One region of the Paenarthrobacter sp. NPDC089675 genome, then DNA from elsewhere that is predicted to be linked to it. Evidence: predicted binding sites of a transcription regulator. Region 1 holds the regulator's gene; each other region holds the start of a gene.
What was found. The regulator LexA, encoded in region 1, represses DNA repair genes until DNA is damaged. The targets are predictions, from matches to a motif close to TCGAACANNTGTTCGA.

Region 1 (7,373 bases):
CGGACACGGTGGGCTTTGTCCGTTCCCTGCCGACGCAGCTGGTGGAAGCATTCCGTTCCACGCTGGAGGAGGTCGCGGATTCCGATCTCATCCTGCACGTCGTGGATGCCTCGCACCCTGATCCTGAAGGTCAGATCGCCGCAGTGCGTGCCGTCTTCAGCGAAGTGGATGCCCGGAAGGTTCCCGAGATCATCGTCCTGAACAAGGTGGACGTGGCCGACCCGTTCGTGGTTGAACGGTTGAAGCAAAAGGAACCCCGGCACGCTGTGGTCTCCACCCGTACCGGGGAGGGGATTGCGGAGCTGCTGGAAACCATCAGTCAGGCAATTCCCAGGCCGGGGGTCCGGCTCGAGGTTCTGATTCCCTATAGCCGGGGCGAGCTGATCAACAAACTGCACAACTCCGACGCCGAAATCCTCAGCCTGGAGCACGAGGAAGACGGTACCCGGGTGGTGGCCATGGTCCGCGAAGGGCTTGCCGCCGAGCTGGAGTCATTCGTCAGCAATGGTTGAGAAGGTGGCGGCGGAAGCTGCTGAAACGGCGGGGGAGAAGTTCGCCCTCGAACTGCTGGACAAGGCCGTCGCAGGCATGGGCGGCCAAAGCCGCGAAGGCCAGCATCAAATGGCCAAACACGTGGCACGGGCCATTGAGAACCGTGAACACTTGTTGGTGCAGGCGGGAACGGGAACAGGAAAGTCTTTGGCTTACCTGATCCCGTTGATCGCCCATTCCATGGACAGCGACAAGCCAACGCTCGTTTCCACTGCCACCCTTGCCCTTCAGACGCAGATCGTGGGCAGGGACCTGCCTCGGCTGCTGGAGACCATCAATCCCGCACTCGAGCGCCCCGTTAACGTTGCACTGGTCAAGGGCCGGGCCAACTACGTATGCCTGCAGAAACTCGAAGGGGGGTTCCCCAGCGAAGAGCCGGCGGAGGGGCAGCTCTTTTCGCTGGGCGAGGACACCAGCGTTCCGCACTTCGCGGCATCGGCGGGGGGACCGTCATCGCAATTGGGCAAGGAAGTTGTCCGCTTGCGGGAGTGGGCGGAAAGCACGGCCACCGGAGACCGCGACGAACTCATGCCCGGGGTGACGGACCGTGCGTGGCGGCAGGTGTCGGTAACCTCCATGGAATGCCTGGGCGCACAGAAGTGCCCCCTGGCCGAGGAATGCTTCAGTGAGCAGGCGCGGGCCAGGGCGGCCGAAGCCGACGTTGTGGTCACCAACCATGCGATGCTCGCCGTTAGCGCGTTCGAAGGCCTTGCCGTGCTGCCGGAGTACGACGTGGTGGTGGTGGACGAAGCCCACGAACTGCAAGACCGCGTCACCGGCGCAGTTTCCGGCCAGCTTTCGGTGGCAATGGTTCATGCTGCGGCGTCCAGCGCACGCAAGCACACCGCCATCACCGTAGACGCACTGAACGCAGCTGCGGACCGTTTGGACCTGGCCATCGCCGGCGTTCCCAATGGACTGCTCCCGAACGGCCTCAATGACGAGCAACTCGACTGCCTGGACCAACTGCGTGATGCAACCCGCGCAGCCCTTTCCGATTCGAAAACGGACTCCTCGAACGCCGTGGACGGCGGGAGGCAGCTTGCCAGGTCGCGGCTGATGCTGATCCTGGAACTATGTGAACGGTTGCTGGCCGCCAAGGAAAACCGCGAGGTGGTGTGGTTCTCCCGCAACAGCACGTTCGATCCTCAGCAGGGCTACTCGCAGCCCGACGAGACGGCGCCGGCGCTAATCAACATCGCTCCCTTGAGCGTTGCGGGAAGGCTGCGTGAAGGCCTCTTCGAGGGGCACACGGTGGTCCTGACTTCGGCCACCCTTGCCATCGGGTCCGCCTTCGAACCCGCGGCCGGAGGCCTGGGGCTGACCGGAAACGGCGCTCCCAGCTGGACCGGCTTGGATGTGGGTTCACCCTTCGACTACCCCAAGCAGGGCGTCCTGTACGTGGCTAGCCACCTGCCCAAGCCAGGCCGCGGAACATCGCTGGAAGCCCTGGATGAACTTGAGGATTTGATCCGGGCCTCCGGTGGCGGAGCCCTCTGCCTCTTTTCCTCGCGCCGGGCTGCCGAAGAAGCCGCGGACGCCATGCGCCAGCGCCTCGATGTCAGCATCCTCTGCCAGGGTGAATCCACGATGGCTGCGTTGGTGAAGCAATTTGCCGATGAGCCCGATACCTGCCTCTTCGGAACCATGTCCTTATGGCAAGGCGTGGATGTTCCGGGGGGTTCGTGCCGCCTGGTGGTTATCGACCGTATTCCGTTCCCTCGTCCGGACGATCCACTCATGACGGCCCGCTCGCGTGCCGTGGCACAGTCCGGCGGTAACGGCTTCATGGCGGTATCCGCCACCCACGCCGCGATCAGGCTGGCGCAGGGCGCCGGGCGCCTCATCCGGTCCACGGGTGATAAAGGAGTGGTGGCGGTGCTGGACCCGCGGCTCTCCACGGAAAGGTACGGGAGTTTCCTGCGGGCCGCCCTGCCGCCGTTCTGGACGACGACGGACCGGAAGGTTGTTCAGGGTGCGCTGGAGCGCCTGGCAAAGCAGGCTAACTGAGCAACCCGCCTAGAGCGATCGCAACACTGAGACGACCTTGCCCATGATTGTGGCCTGGTCGCCAAGGATGGGCTCGTACTGGGTGTTCTGGGGGAGTAGCCACGTGTGGCCGTCGCGCTGCCGGAAAGTCTTCACCGTGGCCTCGTCGTCAAGGAGTGCGGCGACGATGTCCCCGTTGACCGCATCATTCTGCCGGCGAACCACCACCCAGTCGCCGTCACAGATGGCGGCGTCGATCATGGAATCGCCGGCCACCTTCAACATGAACAACTCGCCGTGTCCCACCAACTGGCGAGGCAAGGGCAGTACGTCTTCCACCGTTTGGTCGGCAAGGATCGGCCCACCCGCGGCAATACGTCCCACCAGCGGGACCATGGCGGTATCGCTTGCGCTGGCCAGTTCGGTCACGGCGAGGCCTCCCGTGCTGCGCAGGGTAGCCGGGGCTTCGACACCGGGAATGCTGGCGCCGCCGTCCAGCGTCAACGGCATCAGGACCTCCATGGCACGCGGACGTTTGGGGTCGCGGCGGAGGTAACCCAGCTTCTCCAGCTGCGACAGCTGGTGCGTGACGCTTGAGAGGCTGGCCAGGCCGACAGTATCGCCGATTTCCCGCATGCTGGGCGGATAGCCGTTCTCGTTCACCGAGCGCTGGATGGTCTCCAGGATCTTCTTCTGGCGGACGGTCAGGCTCTTGGGGTTCTTTGACGGCTGCTGGCTCCGCAGGGGTGCCCCGCCGCCTGTGGCTTTCGCTGCCATGTTTGCCATCGCCCTTCCGGTACTCCGGGTCATCCGAGACCACCCGGTAGGGCCTAAAAATGTCAGACCCTCCTGATGCACTGAATCCGTGCTTGTTCTTCCTCAAACGTAGGGCAGGCATAGGCCTTTATCAAACATTTGTTCTAGCGAGTCTCGACAGTGTTCGTTGATAAGTGCTAAAAATGTCATAGCAAGGTTCGAACATGTGTTCTATAAATCGCTTGCAGGGCTTCGATGTTCGAAGGAAGTGTTCGAACGAAGGAGTCCAGCAGCGATGAACACCAATGATTGGCAGCCGGCATCGGGAACCCCGGGACCGGCAAACGCTCAGAAGGGCTCAGCTCATGTCCGCAGTTACCACGTTCCATGATTTCCGTACCGCGCCCGCGCCGACGCGCCTCCGGTTGACCCGCCGCGGAAGGATCGTTTTCTTTGGCATTCCCGTGATGTTGCTCGTAGCTGCGCTCCTGAGCCTCGCCGGATTCCTGAACTCGCCGGCCAAAGCCTCCGACAGCCAGGCCCAGCTGCAGCCTCCAGTGGCTGTATCCGTGACGGTGCAGCCCGGGCAATCCCTGTGGGGTATCGCCGGCGCAGCCGCGCCCGAGCGGGACCCCCGGGATGTCATTGCGGAGATCATCCAGTTGAACGATCTGCGGGGTGGCCGTATCCAGCCCGGGCAGCAGCTCTTCGTACCGGCCAACTAGCTGGATTGCGGGCGCTGGCCGTCACAGTTACAGTGCAGTCCCGCCAGCCCCTTAAACTGTTGTGGTGACTGACCAGCTTGAGCGACTTGACCGGCTTCCCCTTCGGACCAACCTGCGTGGACTGAGCCCTTATGGCGCACCGCAGCTTGATGTCCCGATTTTGCTCAACGTCAACGAAAACACCCATGGCGTTCCGGCGGATGTCCAAGCGGCCATTACGGAAGCAGTGGCAGCGGCTGCCACCGGACTTAATCGATACCCGGACCGCGAGTTCACCGAACTGCGCGAGACCCTCGCCGACTACTTGGGTCACGGCCTGTCTCCTGAGAACATCTGGGCTGCAAACGGATCCAACGAGGTTCTCCAGCAGATCCTGCAGGCATTCGGCGGCCCCGGGCGCAAGGCACTCGGTTTCCCGCCCACGTATTCCATGTATCCCCTGCTGGCCAGTGGAACCGATACGGAGTACATCCGTGGGGTCCGGGCCGATGACTACGGCCTCGATGCCGCCTCGGCTGCCGCTCAGGTAGCGGAAACCGGGGCAAACATCGTCTTCCTTTGTTCGCCCAACAACCCCACCGGAACCGGACTTGGCCTGGACGTGGTAGAAGCTGTCTACGAGGCCGGCGAGGCCAGCCAGGCGATCGTCATCGTCGATGAGGCGTACCACGAGTTCGCCCACGACAATACGCCGAGCGCGCTGACCTTGCTGCCCGGCCGTGAACGCCTCATCGTCTCCCGTACCATGAGCAAGGCTTTCGCGCTGGCCGGTGCGCGCCTTGGATACATGGCTGCGGCCCCGGAGGTCGCTGATGCCCTCAGGCTGGTGCGCTTGCCGTACCACCTTTCCGCAGTCACCCAGGCGACGGCCCTCGCGGCCCTGCAACACCGCGAGGCTCTCATGGCCGACGTTGAAGACATCAAGGTCCAGCGTGACCGGATTGTCACCGAGCTCCTTCGAATGGGCCTTAAGCCCGCCGCATCCGATTCGAACTATGTATTCTTCGGCGGATTGGAGAACCCGCACCTCATCTGGCAGGGGCTGCTGGACGCTGGAGTGTTGATCCGTGACGTAGGCATCCCCGGTCATCTGCGGGTTACCGCGGGCACCGAGAAGGAAACCACAGCCTTCCTTGAAGCGCTTGAAGCGTTGCTGGACGCGCCTGAGGAATCGGCGCAGCAACAGGGCTGACCCTACAGCCCACTAAACTTGTCAGTAGATCCAACCCCCTTCGTTATAAGGACGTTCACCCCATGAGCGAAACCGGCGCCACGCCGTCCGCTGCCCGTACCGCGCGCATGGAGCGCACCACCAGCGAGTCCTCGGTCCTGGTGGAAATCAACCTTGATGGGACCGGGGTCTCGGACATCAGCACGTCCGTTCCGTTCTATGACCACATGCTGACCGCCCTCTGCAAGCATTCGCTCATTGACATGACGGTGAAGGCCACCGGGGATACGCACATCGATGCCCACCACACCGTGGAGGACGTGGCCATCACTTTTGGCGAGGTCCTGAAGACGGCACTGGGCAACAAGGCCGGTATCCGCCGGTTCGGCGAAGCTACGGTTCCCTTGGACGAAGCCCTCGCGCACGCCGTCGTGGATGTCTCCGGTCGTCCCTACCTGGTCCATGGCGGGGAACCCGCAGGCCAGGAATACCACCTGATCGGCGGCCACTTCACCGGGTCCCTGACGCGTCACGTCTTCGAGGCCATCACCCTGCACGCCGGAATCTGCCTGCACATGAACGTGTTGGCCGGTCGCGATCCCCACCACATTGTTGAGGCGCAGTTCAAAGCATTCGCACGAGCACTCCGCGCTGCCGTGGAGTCCGATCCGCGGGTGGAGGGCATTCCCTCCACCAAGGGAGCACTATGAGCAACCAGATCTTGAAAGACGGCGCAGTAGCGGACACCAGGGCCGCAGTGAAGCCGGAGTCACCCGAAGGCAAACCCACAGTTACGGTCCTCGACTACGGCTCCGGCAACGTGCGTTCCGCCGTCCGCGCTCTTGAGCGGGCCGGCGCCCATGTGGTGCTGAGCTCCAAGCCCGAGGACGTCCTGAACGCCGACGGACTCGTTGTTCCGGGCGTTGGCGCCTTCGAGACAGTCATGCGCGAACTGAAGGCCGTTGACGGCATCCGTATGATCGGCCGCCGCGTGGCCGGAGGACGCCCTGTCCTGGCGATTTGCGTGGGTCTCCAAGTGCTGTTCGAGGCCGGAGTGGAGCACGGCACGGAGTCCGAGGGCATGGCTGAGTGGCCAGGCAAAGTGGAACTCCTCCCCGCCCCGGTTGTACCGCACATGGGCTGGAATACAGTGGACGTTCCGGAGGGGTCCAAGCTCTTCGCCGGGGTCGAAGACGAGCGCTTCTACTTTGTCCACTCCTATGGAGTCCAGGAGTGGAACTTCGACGTCGTGCAACCGCGGATGGAGCCGCCCAAGGTGACTTGGTCCGAGCATGGTGCCCGGTTCATCGCCGCGGTCGAGAACGGGCCGCTGTGCGCTACCCAGTTCCACCCGGAGAAATCCGGGGACGCAGGGGCCAAGCTCCTTCGCAACTGGGTGGACGGCCTCCGCAAGCCCGGATCCGGCGACTCCAAGGACGTTGCCTGAATGTGGTCCGTAGTGCTGATGGGCCTTGCCGGCCTGCTGGTGGGCGGTGGCGTTTCCTTTCACCAGCAGAAGAAGCCGCTCTGGGTTTCCATTTCCTTCTATGTGTTGGCTGCGATGTCCCTCCTGGCCGCCTATCTCCTGACGCTTCCCGGTAAATAAGCCCGGCGTCCCCATCAACTGCAAGGACCTTCATGACCACCTCCGCCCAGTCCGTACTGGAACTCCTGCCCGCCGTAGACATCGTTGACGGCCAGGCCGTCCGCCTCCTGCAGGGTGAAGCCGGCTCGGAGACCAGTTACGGAACCCCTCTGGAAGCCGCATTGAACTGGCAGGAAGCCGGCGCGGAATGGGTTCACATGGTTGACCTTGACGCCGCCTTCGGCAGGGGCAATAACGCGGAGCTGATCAGCGACGTCGTGTCGCAGTTGAACGTGAAGGTGGAACTTTCAGGTGGACTGCGTGATGACGAGTCGCTGGAACGAGCCTTGGAGCTCGGTGTGGCCCGCGTAAATCTCGGAACAGCCGCGCTGGAAAATCCGGACTGGACCCGCCGCGCCATCGAGCGCTTCGGTGACAAGATCGCCGTCGGACTCGATGTCCGCGGGACCACGCTGGCCGGCCGCGGCTGGACCAAGGAGGGCGGCGACCTCTGGGAGGTCCTGGCACGGCTGGAGGACGCCGGGTGTGCACGCTACGTGGTCACCGACGTCACCAAGGACGGGACCCTGCAGGG
Region 2 (7,373 bases), on a different contig from region 1:
AAGTGGCGTTGGCGTTGCTGTCCTTGATCTGATCCAGCGGGTTCCGCTCCGTGCTGCCGTAGGCTGCCCAGTGGGTGCTGGTGACGAGGTAGACCTTGCGGACGGGCATGCGCGCGGTGGCCAGTTCGTTGCCCAGGGCTGCGACGTGCGCGGCGAAGGGAAACCGCTCATCGGTGCCGGTTTCGTCGGTGTAGACAACGAGATAGCTGGCCGTTGCATTCTCATCCTGTGCCGCAAAGCTGGTCACGGTCTGGGCGAATCCTTCCGGGGCGGAGTCCATGGGTGCATCCACGCGCAGCGTGGCGCCAAGTGCTCCGCTGGTGGCCGTAAGCACGACAAAGGATTCCGTGGGGGTTCCCCCGAGCAGGTGCGGAATGTAGGCGAGCAGGTCGGCGGGTCCGGTGAGGGTGAGTTTTTCAGTCATGATGTGGTGCTCCTTCTTGTCCGAGAAGTTGGTGGGTGGGGCGGCCGGGGACGCCGGGTTCCCGGCCGCCGTTGGCAGTTAGGCCGCTGGTTGGATCAGTGGGGCGTCGAACAAGGTTTCGGCGCGGTGGATCAGGTAGTCCGGCACGTCGGTGTCGTGGTTCATACCTGCCCGGCCCAGGAACACGGCGTTCCCTGTCACCGGAAGGTCCAGCCCGGCGTCGTGGAGCAGTTGCACGGCCCGGACGTTCGAGGGGCCGGTGGTTTGCGTTTCCGCGTTCAGGTAGACCTGCCAGTCGCCGCAGGCGATGCTTTCGAGTTCGCCGCCGACGATGATCTGAAGGCTCGTGTGCCGGGCGTCGAGGCTGTGCACGGTGACGCCCTCGCTCAGACGTGCTGGGATGTACAGCGCAATCAGATGGGTAAGCATGGTGTTGCTCCTTCTTGTCCGAGAAGTTGGGTGGGTGGGGCGACCAATGGTGACCGGCCAGCTCCCCTGTCCCCCCGTTGTTTTTTGGCTGCTGGCGAAGCTTGCGGAGCTGTGGCCGACGGAGGCCTGTCTACCCTTGGGCAAGGGGCCGGAAATTCCCGGAGGAAATAAGCGACGCAGGAGCGCCGCAGGGCATTTCCTGCACCGCAGGCCCCGGAGCCTGCGGAGGGGCTAGACGGGGTGGAGCGGGCACGTACAATCCGAAGGACAGCAGCCAAAAAACGTCGTAGACACATAAGGACCGGGCACGCCGGAGCTCTGCGACGACGGGACCGGGCCCAACAGCCGGCCACGGAGCGAAGCGCAGAGGCCGCCCGTCAACTGGTTGGAGCGCAGCGGAAACCAGGGCGAGCACTGCGAGCCTGCTTCTCGTCAGGTTGGGTTGGTACGGTGGGTGTTGTCCCGCCTAGTTCCCCCAATCCCAGGCGGGACACTTGTTTCAGAAGCGGTCCCGATGGGAATACGCGACTTCCTAACCCGGCGCACCCTGCCGGCTGAGGTCGATCACCCAGCTGCGCTGATGCCGGCCCCACCCATAGGGCAGGAGCCGGCGGCAGCGTTGGAGCTGACCACGGAGCAGCTGGCAGACCTTGAGGCTGCCCGGGCTGAATTGCTGCAGCTCGCCGCCGAGATCGGGGTGAAGAGCCTGACCGCGTGCCCGCGCGACGGGAGCCGTTGGCAGGATGATCCTGCGACCATCAGGAGGATCACCGCTGTCCTGAAGGAAGCGCACCTGGAGGACCGGCCGGGGTGGGCCTGCCCGTGGCAGACCCACCCCCGATCCGGCCTAGCTGCCGTCTTCTTTGGAGACTTTCGCGTTGGCCCGGTACGCCATGATCGAGGCTCCCAGCGCGGTGAGCGAGAGAACGAAGTTCACGATGGTCAGTGGTTCCATGAGGTTTCCTTATCGGTGTGTAGGACTTAGTCTGAGAAGGAGCCGGTGGCCGCAACCATAGCGGTCACGACCACCGGGTTTCGTAGCTACACCTACTTCCTTGCTTTACGCTTACGCTTCCGAGTTCCAGCTCGGGAGCGTTTGCTCTTTAAGCGCGCGTTCTGCATGGAGAGCAGAGCGATGACAGCTGTCATCAAGCTCACGACCGAAGTCGCGAGCTTGATCGCTTCGTCGATGCTCATGTAGCCACCTCCTTCCTGCCCCGCCGTGCGAGGCCCCCCACGTCGCAGCCGGTCGAGGGCGGGCCGTCAACCCCGAAGAGTGACCGGGGAATCCCGCGAAATAAGGGAGCACAGCGACCGCGTGGGATTGCCCGGTTGCGTGGGTTGACGGGTCGGGCCCCCGGACGGCTACGATCAGTGGCCTTGTACGGAGAACAACCCAGCCACATGTAAGGCAAAGACAGGCTGTTACAGGCCGGAGCGCAGCGAAGGTCCACTGCCGGGCAGGACATCCGCTCGGTGCCGTTCACTGGGCGGCGGCAGCTGCTCGAAGAGCTGGCCCGGGAATGGACCGCGCCGCTGAACCTCTCCCCCACCACCACCGACATGGAGCTGGCCAAGACCTGGTTGAAGGATCTGCCCGCCACAGGGATGGAAGGGCTGGTGTTCAAGGGCGGATCACAGGCATACGACGGCTCGCGATCGTGGTTGAAGTTGAAGACAAAAGCACCTTTGATGCGGTCTGTGCTGCCGTCATCGGCCCGGTCACGCAACCGCAAGCGATCATCGCCGGCTTGCCGGTCGATGGGACGCTGCGGATCGTTGGCCGCTCCACGGTCCTTTCCACGCGGACAGGGCGTGAGTTGGGCAGGCAAACCGCTAACTCACCTTCCCGCGGTGGACCGGTTGTGCCCACGGGGGTCAGGTGGAGCCCTCCGCACAGCTCAAAGCTGTTCACATTGGTGTGCAACCCGTCCACGTCACACCCCGCCGGGGCACTAGAACTGTCGGTATTCCGACAAGGGAGCGGTGCACGGTGCGCTACTGAATCGATGAAGGGGTTCGGGTCCAAAGTAGGTTCGCCTGGGTTGGGGGGTCGGACCCCCGACCCCCCAACCCACTCGAGGGGGGTGAGGTCATCGGCGCCCCGAATCTTGCGAGTTTATGAAAGAAGTCTGGAGGCAGCGCCAAACCCGTTGAATTCACATTCTTTTGCTATTTCCCTAAAGCTCAGAATGGGTTTATCCTTGTGTTACCCCAACTCCTTGGGGCACGGATAACCCGCCACCCTATGGCGGGTTCTGGCTGAAAGGGGGTGGGTCTTATCTGTGATGTCGATCCGGAGCTAGCTAAAACGCAAGCAGCCGTGCGGCGCCTCAAGTTGCTTCGCTTGGCAATAGGCGTCTGCACGGCTGCTGCTGTTCTCGCTGCCGCAGTGAAAGACTTGATCGGTTAACCCATCAAACACGTGGTGGTCCAGTTCCCGCTGGGCCACCGCGCTGTCTTTCCCCAGATGATCCCGCTGCGTAGGTCGCTAACCTCAGGATCATAGGGTTTCGCGGTACTTATAGAGTATCGCAATCATGTGATCATGCAATCATGTTCTACAGAAAAAAAATAAACATGAATCTTCATTGGAAAATTTTCATGACTCTAATAATGTGGTCAGCTAGTTTTTCATGAACTTATGGACACTTTTTTATGGTTTAAGAAGTGGTGGGGTTTTCGAACTACGGGAAAGATGTAGTCAGAATCTTCATACAGCAGGAAAGTTGCAGCGCAGACGATTCGGAGCCTACGAGAGTTGCGCCCAAGCCCTTCCCCAACATTCGTAGCGTCGGTCTTATGAAGCTTCGGGTATTTGACACCTCTTACACCACCCCTACTCAGGACGGCACTGCGATCTGGAACCGGCCCGCCGGTAGGCAAGTTGAAGCCGCCGAGGCAGATGGGGCCTACTGCCGCCCTCGGAGGCTATTTTGTCGCCCCTTCAGAGTACTGTTATTCGAACATAGTTTCGAATAAAAGGTGTGTTGTGGGCGTGATAGTTGGCCCCCGTGTGATAGATGCGGGACTCTCTGCGGTGACGGTGTTGGTGGCACCGGTAGCGGTGGCCGCCGGCTATCCCTCGCCCGCCCAGGACTACTTTGACGGCCGCATCGACCTCAACGCCCATCTGGTCAAGGATGTGACCAGCACGTTCATTGTCCGGGTGACCGGGCAATCCATGGAGCGGGCCGGGATCAGCGACGGCGACGAGCTGGTGGTGAACCGGGCACTGGAACCGAAGGACGGTTCGGTGGTCGTGGCCGTCCTGGACGGCGAGCTGACGATCAAGCGGCTGCGGATCACACCTACGGGGGTGGTGCTGCGGGCCGACAATCCACTATTTCCGGATATTGAGGTTCCGGCGCTATCGGATCTGACGATCTGGGGCGTGGCCACGAGGTGCCTGCACCATGTCTAGGCCTGCGGTGATGCGCCGGATGCAGGAGATCGCGCATGTGGACGTGAACTGCTTTTACGCCTCGGCCGAGCGCGCCTTCAACCCTTCCTTGGAGGGCCGGCCGGTCATTGTGCTTTCCAACAATGACGGCTGCGCCGTTACCCGGTCCCCGGAAGCCAAGCAGCTGGGCATTGCCATGGGCGAGCCGTGGTTCAAGCTCCGGGCCCGGGCTAAGGAATGGGGCCTGGTGGCCCTGTCGAGCAACTACGAACTCTACGGCGACATCAGCGCCCGGGTGATGGAACTGCTGGGCCGCTACTCGGCCTGGTTGGAGGTCTACTCCATCGACGAGGCGTTCCTCGGTGTCAAGGGCGAACCGGACGAGCTACTGGCCCTGGGCCGGGAGATGAAGGCCGCGTGCAGGCGGAACGTCGGCGTGCCGGTCTGCGTCGGTATCGCGCCCACCAAGACGCTGGCGAAGCTGTGCAACAAGTGGGCGAAGAACAACCCCGCATTCGGTGGGGTGTGCCGGTGGGAATCAGTCCCGGTGGAGCAGCGCGAAGCGCTCATGGCCCGGTTGTCCGTGATCGAAATCTGGGGCGTGGCCACCCGGTTGACCAAGCGGCTGAACGCGATGGGGATCTTCACCATCGCCGACTTGGCCCGTGCGAACCCAGTCGCGATCAGGGACAAGTTCTCCATCGTCATGATGCGCACCGTCCTGGAACTGCAGGGTACCCCGTGTATCCCGATGGGAGAGGAACGGGTAGGCCGTGACCAGCTGATCTTCTCCCGCTCGTTCTCGACACCGATCACGACGACGGCGGGGTTGCGGCAGGTCATGAGCGTGTACGCGCAAATGGCCTCGGCCCGGCTGGCCAAACATGATCTGCAAGCGAAGGTGTTGATCGCGTTCGCGGCGACGTCGCACTTCAACCCGAACGAGAAGTCCTTCCCGTCGGTCTGTCTGGCATTGCCGATGCCGACCGCTGACCCGGTGATCCTGACCAAGGCAGCCCACGCCCTGCTGCCCCAGGTGTTCGAGGGCGTGAAGTACGTCAGGGCCGGGATCATGGTCACCGACCTGCGCCCGTCCGGGAACCAGAAACCCTTGGAGCTGTTCGAGAACCCGCACGAAGAACGCGGCATCGGGATCCTGCTCGAGGACGTGGCCAAACGGTACGGCCGCGGATCCATTGGCCTGGGCCATGCCGGGATCAAGGGCGGTCCGGATTGGTCCATGAAACGCGACATGCTCTCCCCCAGGTACACCACCCACTGGGACGAACTTCCCCTCGTCAAAGCCGCCTGACCGGCGCCATGTATGAAAGGAGAGTCCACCCATGACTCTTGCCCCCGAAAAACCACAAACCCGCGCAGACGTCGAGGCCCGGTTCAGCCCAGACGGGACGCCGTTGGCGATCCGGCACGACGGCCGGATCTGGATGGTCGATCCGGACGTGCACACAGCTCACTGGTTCACCAGGGACGCATGGTGGGAAACCCGGAACAGGGCCGCCGTCGGAACCGGCGACCTGGTCAGTGTCGAGCACTGGCAGGTCCAAGCCGTGCTGCCGTCCGCCGGTGCGGAGCTGCGCACGTTCACGCTGCGGCGGGAGCCTTTGGCTACGCAGTGGCAACTGGAATCAATCAACTAGTGCCAGCGAACCTGTACCGCTCCCCCATTCCGGACCAGCTCTGGGACCGGACCCGTGAGGAATTCGGCCTGCCCGGCTTGAAACAGGTCCGGGAACGCCTCTCCGCCGTGCACGAGGATCCCGAACCCCTCATGCAGCAGCTGGTCCGGGTGTTCATCGGAGAAGGAACCTTTTGCCCCGGCTACCAGTTCCAAGCCGACCTCGCCCTGAACCCCGTGGTGCGCGGCCTGTTCGAACGGGCGTTGGCGTGGAGGATCCCCCACAACTATTTCGCCCTGTGGATGATGGTCCCCTCCCCCGCCCTGAACGGGCGGCGTCCGGTGGACCTGCGGAACACCCACGAGCCGGCCCCACTGTGGGCGGCGTTGGGCCGGATCCGCGCTGAGATGGCGGCCTGAGATATGGGAGTGAAAGTGACCCTGACCGTAGAAGCCGGCAACGGCGAACGCAGTCACGTCGAGGCCGAAGGCCAGACGTACCCGGAAGCCAAAACCGCTGCCGAGGCGCAGATCCCGGAAGGATCCCACGCGATCGTCATCCGTACGTCCTGAACGCCTGGAAAGCGAAGGGGCCCTTACTATTTCTCTGTATTGTGGCGAACGTAAATGATTCTGATCGAAGGGACCCATCGTGGCGCAAGGTGACATCGAGACGTATTACGAGGACGGCACGTGGAAGAACAAGCGCGAGGGCGCTGATAGGGCCTTCACAACCGGCGGCACGAAGGCCGAAGCCACGGCCCAGGGCCGCGAGGCGGCCATGAAGGACAAAGTGGAGCACGTCATCAAGAACCAGGATGGCACCATCTCCGAGAAGAACAGCTACGGCAATGACCCCAGGAATGTCCCCGGATAGAGCTCCGGCTCAACCGGCACTCCCCCAGTGAAGAGAAGCCCTGCACAGCGTCAGCTGGCGCAGGGCTTCTCCTGTCAGGAATACCGGTGAAGCCAACGTGCGAGCTACTCGGCTGGTTTGATCAGTTCAGGCCCGTTGTTGCGGACGCTGTTCACGCGGGTGCTGACAATCCGGGGCATCAGCGTTGGTTCGGGCAGCGAGTCCAGCAGGTGTTGGACGTCTGCCTTGTCGGTCAGGTCCGGGTCCAGCCATTCCGCGTATCGGTCTTTCGGGATGATGACCGGGGACCGGTCATGGACATGGCCCAGGGCGTCCTGGGTGGTTGTGGTGAGTACGGTGCAGGACAGGAGCCACCGTTCCGGGTCGTCCTCGGGCAGTTCGGGGTCGGGCCAGAATTCGTAGAGGCCGGCGAACCCCAGCAGGGGTTCCTTCTCGGAGTACAGGTAGTTCGGGATCTTCTTCCCGTCCTCGGTCTTCTGCCATTCGTAGTACCCCTCGGCGGGGACGATGGCCCTGCGCTTGACCGCTGCGGACCGGAACGACGGCTTCTCCAGGATGGACTCGCTGCGCGCGTTGATGAGCTTGGAGCCGATCTTGGCGTCCT
Region 3 (7,373 bases), on a different contig from region 1:
CAGAGTTCTTTGGCGGGAGCGGCGCGATCCTCCGAATCGGGCCGAAGTTCACCCGGGCCGGGCAGGCCGCGGCTGGTCACCGGGGGCTGGGCAGGCTGGCCCGGCACCGGGAGTTTGTCCAGCCGCAGGGGGTCCAAGGGGAATCCTCCCTCGAGCTCCCGTTTGTCGCCGAAGTCCGCGAACACCGTGGCCGCCATGACCTTGAGCGCTGTACGGGCCAAGGACATGGGAGCGAGCCAACGGACCGCGGGCTGGGGGGTGAACCCCAACAGGCCCCTGTGCTTGGCGAGCTCCCGGCTTTTCATCGCATCTCAGCGCCCCGGACGCTTCGAAGCCCGGGATGATCTGAGCGGGAACGGCACACGCCTTACGCCACGCCCGTAGACCTGCCACAGCTCGCCCGCGAACAACTTCATGAAGGCCGCCAACCCGGCCACAGGAGCCGGACCTTCCGCCCGGAACGTGGTCAGTTGCTTGGCGAAGTCGAGGGGACGGATGTAGAGCACACCTGCGCCGGCAACCCCTTCATCGGGGTGCCCGGCCTCCGCGTCCGGCGGCACATGCCCGCGAAGGATCGTCGCGTAAAGGACGGTGGTGTCGGGCCAGAGATCGAAGCCCGCCTCGTTATGGATGAGCTTGTATCCGGTGAACGTGAAGGGCGTTCCGCCGGGATCCCGGAGCCACAACCGGTAGAGCATCCTGCGGGCCGGACGCCCATCGGCTGATTCGTCTTCAACGAAGAGGTTGAACCACCCCTTCTCCACGGGCATGCGCCCACCGAAATAGTCAGCCAGGACGTAGCCCTCCGCTTTGGCGGGGTGGCTCGGGTCCGCGACGAACGCATCGATGTCTTCTGCGGTGATCGTCAGCTCGAACATGATCTTGCGGCTTCGATCGCGGCCCAACATCCGGCCCTTCTCAGGATCGGTGACTCCAGGGCTGAACCAACCGTGCATCTGTTCGGTGAACCGGACGGAGGTAGCGGGCGGGGAACTCGTTGCGGGAGGCGTCAGCCCGCGACTGCGGGCATGAGGGGCGTCGGCGCCGGTTTCAGCAGCGCTCGCAGGCTGCTCCTTACGCGCCCCGTTGCCCTTGGTAGCGTCCGGTGCCAGTGCGCGCGGTGCGCCCGCTACGTCGACGACGGCGCCTGCCGCCGCGGGCGGAACGGCCGCCTTCGCGGGGGCCCCGCCGCCTGCCTGGTGGTTGCCGTCCCCGGTGGCCGCGTCCGAAGGGGTGATCCCGCGATGCGCTGCAACACGGGACCGTTCGGCTTCCGGCCCTCCGTCAAGGATCCGCGCGCACGCCCGTTCCGCAAAGGCCGCGATGGTCAACGAAGGGTTGGCTCCCACAGGACCCGGCATGGCGGCCCCGTCCACCACGTACATGCCCGGGTAGCCGAACACTTCGCCATAGGAATCACACACAGCCTCGCCGGGATGCCGCCCCGCAGGAGCACCGCCGATCGGGTGGACCGTAATGACGCGCTTGGCCCACCACAAGGGGTTGTCCACGAAGTTGCCGTCAAGGTCCTTGGCGATCGACTCCATTGTGGCGCGGACCCGCCCGAAGTACTCCTTGGACGTGGCCATGGTCCAGGCAACGGCCAGCCTTCCATCGTGAAGGGTCATGACGCCGTCGGGAACGTCCCGGCCCATGCCCAGCAGCGGCACCGAACTGGCCGACAAACGACCGTCACCGAGTGCCGCGGCTAGATCCGCTGAGATGTTGGAGCGGCCGGCGTCGAAGAGCCTGTCCTTCAGCAGTTGGCCGGCGACACGTGCCGTGCGCAGCGCCGCGGTCTTGAGTTGCGCGGTTTCCATGAGCCAGTTGATGAACGCCGGATACCCTGCGTCCTCCACGTAGTAACCGCGGCCGTCGCCGTCGTCGTCATTGGCGTCCGGTACCCGGATCGCCGTAGTGATGACCGGGCCGCGGCTGCCGGTGAGGGTCCGTACGCCGGGGCGGGATCCGTTGGTGGCCGGTGTCTTGGCGTCCATGATGAAGGTCAGGAGATCACCGTTGCCGCTGAATCGGGTTCCCAGGGCGTCGCTGAGGGCGGGGAGGGAACCGCGGTTGCGGAGCAGGAGGAAGTTGGTGCCGAATGTCCCGGCGCCCAGAACGAGCCGCCGGCAGTGGATGATCTGTTCGGTGAGGAGGCCGCCCCGGTTTTCGGGATCGTGCACCACGTACCGGACCTCGTAACCGCCGCCGCCCAACGGCCTGATGCCGCGCACGTCGTGGAAGGTACGGATGTCGGCACCCTTTGCCGCCGCTGCCGAGATGTAGTTGTGGTCAAGCGTGTTCTTGGCGCCGGCGTTGCAGCCGATATCGCACTCCCCGCACAGTGTGCACGTGGTCCGGACGGTGTTTGGCCCATGGATGCTGCCGTACTCCGGCAAGGGCAGGGGATGGTTGGTGCGGGGTTCGGCGCCTGGCGCGCCCGCAAAGGTTACGGCGATCGGTGGCCTGCTGATGGAGAGTCCCAACGTGGCGGCAGTGTTTTCCATCGCCATCGTCTTGGCCGTGTCCTTGTACGGATAGGGGACCGGCTGCAGCATCTCCTCGGCGGCCTTGTAATACGGGTCCAGGTCCTCGCGGGTGAAGGGCCAGTTCTCGTACCCGCCGCCCGGGATGGGGGACTCGTTGACGAACCACTTCTCATCCTTGCGGAGCAGGACGTTGGCATAGATGAGCGAACCGCCACCCAAACCACTGGACACCAGGCCTTCTGTCCCACGGAACGTCCACGCGTCGAAGAGGCCGTACAGGCCACGGTCCGGATCCCAGAAATTACGGCCCATTTCCGACGGCGAGCGGGCGAAACTGCCCGGCGGGTAAGGCTTGCCGCGTTCCATGAGGACTACGGACTGCCCGGCTTCGGCCAGTCGCAGGGCTGCGACCGAACCACCAAAACCTGAACCGACCACCACGGCATCCACCTTCTCCAAGGTGCTGCTGCGGCGTGCCCCAGCCACAACGGGCTCTGGACCCGGATTCCCAGTGTTCGCGTTCCCCAGCCGAACCATGGCCGTTCCCCTCAAACGAGAGCTGACCTGGAGTTACCCGAACGTGGCCGGGCGATGCCTCCGCGGATTATGGCCCTTATGTTCCCACCGGTCCGGGAATCTGTCCATGAGGTGGAGTAACCCGGGTGTAGACCATGTCGAAGTCGTGCTCCAGCGGTCCGCCCGGATACGTGCCGCGTTCCAGGCGGGCGTTGATGGTGTTCCCGTCCTCGCTGAGCCGCCCCACGAAGCGCTGTGGCCAGTCCGGACCGTCCCGGTAGAGAGTCCAGACGTTGTCCTTGAGGGTCATGTCGTAGATCCGGGCGACGCCGCGCGAGTCGAAGTAGTGCTGCTGGAAGGCGCCGTCCGAACCGGTGGCTCCGATGACGCTGACTGCGTTGGGGTACTCCGGCAGCTGCACAGTGGAACGCTGGATGAGGAATCCGCCCCCTTCCAACCATTCGAACGTGGTCCGTCCCTGGGTCCCGGCGCTGGGGATCGAGGTGTCCCAGACACCAACCAGCACGTTCAGTTGCTCAAGTGTGGGTTCCGGTTCGCGTGCCATGGCGGCCCTCTCTTCGTGGTTGGACAGGATCAGCGTAGGACTCACGGTTGCAAGCGCATAGGGTCAAGGCATGGATCATCCCTCAAAGGTTGCCGTGGTCACCGGCGTAGGGCGGCGCCGCTCCATCGGGGCCGCACTGGCCCTCGGCCTGGCCCGTGACGGCTGGAACCTCGTCATCAACCACTGGAAGCCCTACGACGACCGGCTCGGCCTCGATTCGTCTCCCGACGACGTAACAGCAATAGCCGCTGAATGCCGTGGGCTGGGTGTCGCCGTCGAGCTTGTCCCTGGCGACCTCAGCGATCCGGACGTGCCTGCGGCCCTGATCTCGGCCGGGCAGGGTATTGGGCCGGTCACGGGACTCGTCATGTCGCATTGCGAGTCGGTGGACAGCAGCATCCTCACCACCTCGCTGGAAAGTTGGGACCGGCATTTCGCCGTGAATGCCAGGGCCACGTGGCTGCTGATCAAGGCGTTCGCCGAACCGCTGCCGGAGGTTTCCGCGGGCGTCATTGGCGGCCGGATCGTGGCGCTGACGAGCGACCATACCGTGCATAATCTCCCGTACGGCGCCAGCAAAGGCGCGCTCGACAGGATCGTGACGGCAGCCGCCGTCGAACTGGCCGGCAGGGGAGTGCGGGCGAACGTGATCAATCCGGGTCCCATCGATACCGGGTGGATGGACGACGGCGTTCGGGGCTGGGCCACCGGGGCGACACCTGCGGGGCGTTTGGGAACTCCGAGCGACACCGCCGATCTGGTGAGGTTCCTGTTCTCCGATGCGGGCTCGTGGATCAACGGGCAACTCCTGCACAGCAATGGCGGATTCAACGTTTCGTGAACCGCCACGCTGCGTGACGGGGAGCGGGCCCGGTGGCAGGATGGGCGCATGAGCCAAGTTACCTGTGATCTGACCGTGTCCCTCGACGGCTTTGTGGCCGGTCCCAACCAGAGCATGGAACAACCGCTGGGGACCGGCGGTGAAAGGCTGCACGGCTGGCAGTTCAAGGAACGGGACATCAATGCCGCCGAGGTGGCCGGGATCCTCGAAGCGGGCGCGTACATCATGGGCCGGAACATGTTCGCCGGCCCTGGTGACGGGGCTTGGCCCGAGGATTGGCGGGGCTGGTGGGGTGAGGAGCCGCCGTACCACGCGCCCGTTTTCGTGCTCACTACCCACGCCCATGAACCGTTGGTGATGGAAGGGGGCACCACGTTCCACTTCGTCAACGAGCCCATCGAGTCAGTGCTGGAGCGTGCCCGCGAGGCCGCCGGTGACAAGAACGTGGCCATCGCCGGGGGTGCCTCGACGGCGCGGCAGTTCCTGTCCGCAGGGCTCATCGACGAGCTGCGGCTGCATGTTGCCCCGGTGATCCTCGGGGCGGGGGAGCGCCTGCTGGACGGCGTGGGCGAGTTGAAGCTCGAGCCACTGGAAGTCCGGGGCACCAGTTTGGTTTCCCACCTTCGCTACAAGGTGGGTTAGGGCGTTTCCTGGTTCGCAGTTTCCTCGATCCAGTCGACGGCGACGTCGGATTTCGCGGGAAAGCTGCTGGTTCGCTGAAACGTTCCCAACGTGGATGCAGTCTTCCCGCGACCTCGGCGAAGCACACAATGTCCGCGGCCCGTTGTACACTCAGGTATCGAACATATATTCGAATAAAGGTGTGTTGTGGGCGTGATAGTTGGCCCCCGTGTGCTAGATGCGGGCTTCTCTCTTTTGTCGGTCCTGCTGGCCCCCGTTGCGGTGGCGGCAGGTTACCCCTCTCCGGCGCAGGACTACTTTGACGGCCGGATCGACCTCAATGAACACCTCATCAAGGACGTCACCAGCACCTTCGTAGTGCGTGTGACCGGTCAATCCATGGAGGGTGCCGGCATCAGCGACGGCGACGAGTTGATCGTCAACCGGGCGCTGGAGCCGAAGGACGGATCCGTCGTCGTAGCTGTACTGGACGGCGAGCTGACCATCAAGCGGCTGCGCATCACGCCCGGAGGGGTGGTCCTCGAGGCCGATAATCCAAAATTTCCGGACATTAGGGTGCCGGCGTTGTCCGAATTGACCATCTGGGGCGTGGCCACCACGTGCCTCCATCACATCTAGGCTAAGTCAGTCCAACGCTGGGGGCGCCGTGGAATGTCGAACCACCAGTTTCGGTGTCAGGCGGCGGTCGGCTGCGGGAGCGTCGGGGTTGGACAGGCGGTGCAGGGCAACTTCGCCTGCTACCCGGCCGAGTTCAACGGCGCGCAGGTCGACGGATGTGAGCTCGATTCCATGAAGGCCGGCGGTACGGGTGTTGTCGTACCCCACCAGTGACAGATCCTCCGGGATGGAGAGGCCGCGGGCATAGGCGGCTTCGCGCGCACCGAGGGCCAGTTGGTCATTGTGGGCGAAGATGGCGGTGGGCCGTTCGGTTTGATCCAGGAGCAGTCCTGCGGCCCGCTGGCCGGATTCCTGCGTGAAGTCCTCCGCGCACAGCGTCCGGTGGGCAAGTCCGGCGTCGTGCATGGTCGCCTCATAGGCTCGACGGCGGACGACGTGACCGTCATATGCGGGGCCCGCCAGATGGGCAATCCTCGTGTGCCCAAGGCTGAGCAGGTGCTCAGTGGCCACGCGTGCTCCCAATGCGTCGTCTGAATAGACGCTGTCGACGCCTTCCACTGGTCGCGTCACGCTGACCAGCGGTACAGCGGCGGCAACCTCGTGGACCTTTTCATCGGAGTCGAGGAGGGTGGCCGCAATGACGATGCCCACCCGCGCTTCAATCAACGACTCCAAGGCGTCGCGGTCCTCGCCATCGATGGAACGTGAGACGCTGAGAATCAGCCTGCTGCGCCCCTGCAGCAGCGCAGTCCTCACGCCGCTGAGGATATCGGCATAGATTTCGTTGCGGATGTCCATGAGGTAAAGCCCGACGGCGGAACGGTGCTTGCGTGCCAGGTCGGCGGCTACGGCGTTGGGCCGGTAGCCCAGGCGCTTCGCGGCGTCGAAAATGGCCTGCCTGGTTTCCCCGCTGACGCCAGGTTCGCCTCTGAAAGCAAAGGAGACAAGTGTGCGTGACACGCCAACTTCGCGTGCAACGTCACTTTGCGTTGCCGCGCGCCGCGGGGTGTTGTCCAGGGCCATGGGTTCATCCTGCCATGAAGATGAAAGCGGACATTTCCAGTCATTTGTAAGTTTGACCTTACATTTAAGCCTTTCGCGCGTTAGTCTTGTGTCAGCGCGGGGTGGTATGACCCGCAACACACTGACAAAGGAGTCCTGATGTCTGCTACGCAAACGCAGCGGGAGAGTGCCCATAATGCGGCACTGCCTCCGCTGACCAACGGCCCGCACCGCAAACGGTTGGGCCTGGTAGCCCTGGTCGCCACGTTCGGCGGCCTCCTCTTTGGTTACGACACCGGTGTGATCAATGGGGCACTCCGACCAATGACGGTCGATCTCTCCCTGACTCCGCTGACGGAAGGAATTGTCACCAGCTCCCTGCTGTTCGGTGCCGCTGCCGGCGCCGTGGGCGGTGGCAGGCTCTCCGATGGCTGGGGTCGCCGGAAGACTATCATCCTGCTGGCCACGCTCTTCTTCGCGGGGACCATTGCCTGCGTCTTCGCCCCGAGCTTCGAAGTCATGGTGCTCGGCCGCGTCATTCTCGGCCTGGCTGTCGGAGGAGCTTCCACCGTGGTGCCCGTTTTCCTCGCCGAGCTGGCACCCTACGAAATCCGCGGCTCACTCGCGGGGCGCAATGAACTCATGATCGTCATCGGCCAGCTTGCCGCCTTCGTGGTCAACGCCATCATCGGCAACGTCT

Region 2: a site for LexA is predicted at 3,816-3,831, ahead of ACIPY2_RS19735 (LexA family protein). Genes of this name have one in related genera too.
Region 3: a site for LexA is predicted at 5,211-5,226, ahead of ACIPY2_RS09885 (LexA family protein). Genes of this name have one in related genera too.

Annotation. Positions count from the first base shown of each region.
Region 1 covers NZ_JBIVHM010000007.1:41,255-48,627, reverse strand. The annotation lists gene hflX (GTPase HflX) at 1-512, shown strand, start outside; gene ACIPY2_RS15400 (ATP-dependent DNA helicase) at 505-2,562, shown strand; gene lexA (transcriptional repressor LexA) at 2,572-3,318, opposite strand; gene ACIPY2_RS15390 (LysM peptidoglycan-binding domain-containing protein) at 3,663-4,022, shown strand; gene ACIPY2_RS15385 (histidinol-phosphate transaminase) at 4,087-5,214, shown strand; gene hisB (imidazoleglycerol-phosphate dehydratase HisB) at 5,277-5,903, shown strand; gene hisH (imidazole glycerol phosphate synthase subunit HisH) at 5,900-6,640, shown strand; gene ACIPY2_RS15370 (hypothetical protein) at 6,641-6,799, shown strand; gene priA (bifunctional 1-(5-phosphoribosyl)-5-((5-phosphoribosylamino)methylideneamino)imidazole-4-carboxamide isomerase/phosphoribosylanthranilate isomerase PriA) at 6,832-7,373, shown strand, end outside.
Region 2 covers NZ_JBIVHM010000012.1:19,904-27,276, forward strand. The annotation lists gene ACIPY2_RS19715 (DUF4192 domain-containing protein) at 1-424, opposite strand, end outside; gene ACIPY2_RS19720 (hypothetical protein) at 503-853, opposite strand; gene ACIPY2_RS19725 (hypothetical protein) at 1,386-1,688, opposite strand; gene ACIPY2_RS19730 (hypothetical protein) at 1,901-2,050, opposite strand; gene ACIPY2_RS19735 (LexA family protein) at 3,846-4,277, shown strand; gene ACIPY2_RS19740 (Y-family DNA polymerase) at 4,270-5,568, shown strand; gene ACIPY2_RS19745 (hypothetical protein) at 5,600-5,914, shown strand; gene ACIPY2_RS19750 (hypothetical protein) at 5,914-6,312, shown strand; gene ACIPY2_RS19755 (hypothetical protein) at 6,328-6,465, shown strand; gene ACIPY2_RS19760 (DUF2188 domain-containing protein) at 6,545-6,769, shown strand; gene ACIPY2_RS19765 (SOS response-associated peptidase) at 6,874-7,373, opposite strand, start outside.
Region 3 covers NZ_JBIVHM010000003.1:487,110-494,482, forward strand. The annotation lists gene ACIPY2_RS09860 (hypothetical protein) at 1-305, opposite strand, end outside; gene ACIPY2_RS09865 (GMC oxidoreductase) at 312-2,975, opposite strand; gene ACIPY2_RS09870 (hypothetical protein) at 3,103-3,615, opposite strand; gene ACIPY2_RS09875 (SDR family oxidoreductase) at 3,641-4,411, shown strand; gene ACIPY2_RS09880 (dihydrofolate reductase family protein) at 4,460-5,053, shown strand; gene ACIPY2_RS09885 (LexA family protein) at 5,240-5,671, shown strand; gene ACIPY2_RS09890 (LacI family DNA-binding transcriptional regulator) at 5,678-6,694, opposite strand; gene ACIPY2_RS09895 (sugar porter family MFS transporter) at 6,833-7,373, shown strand, end outside.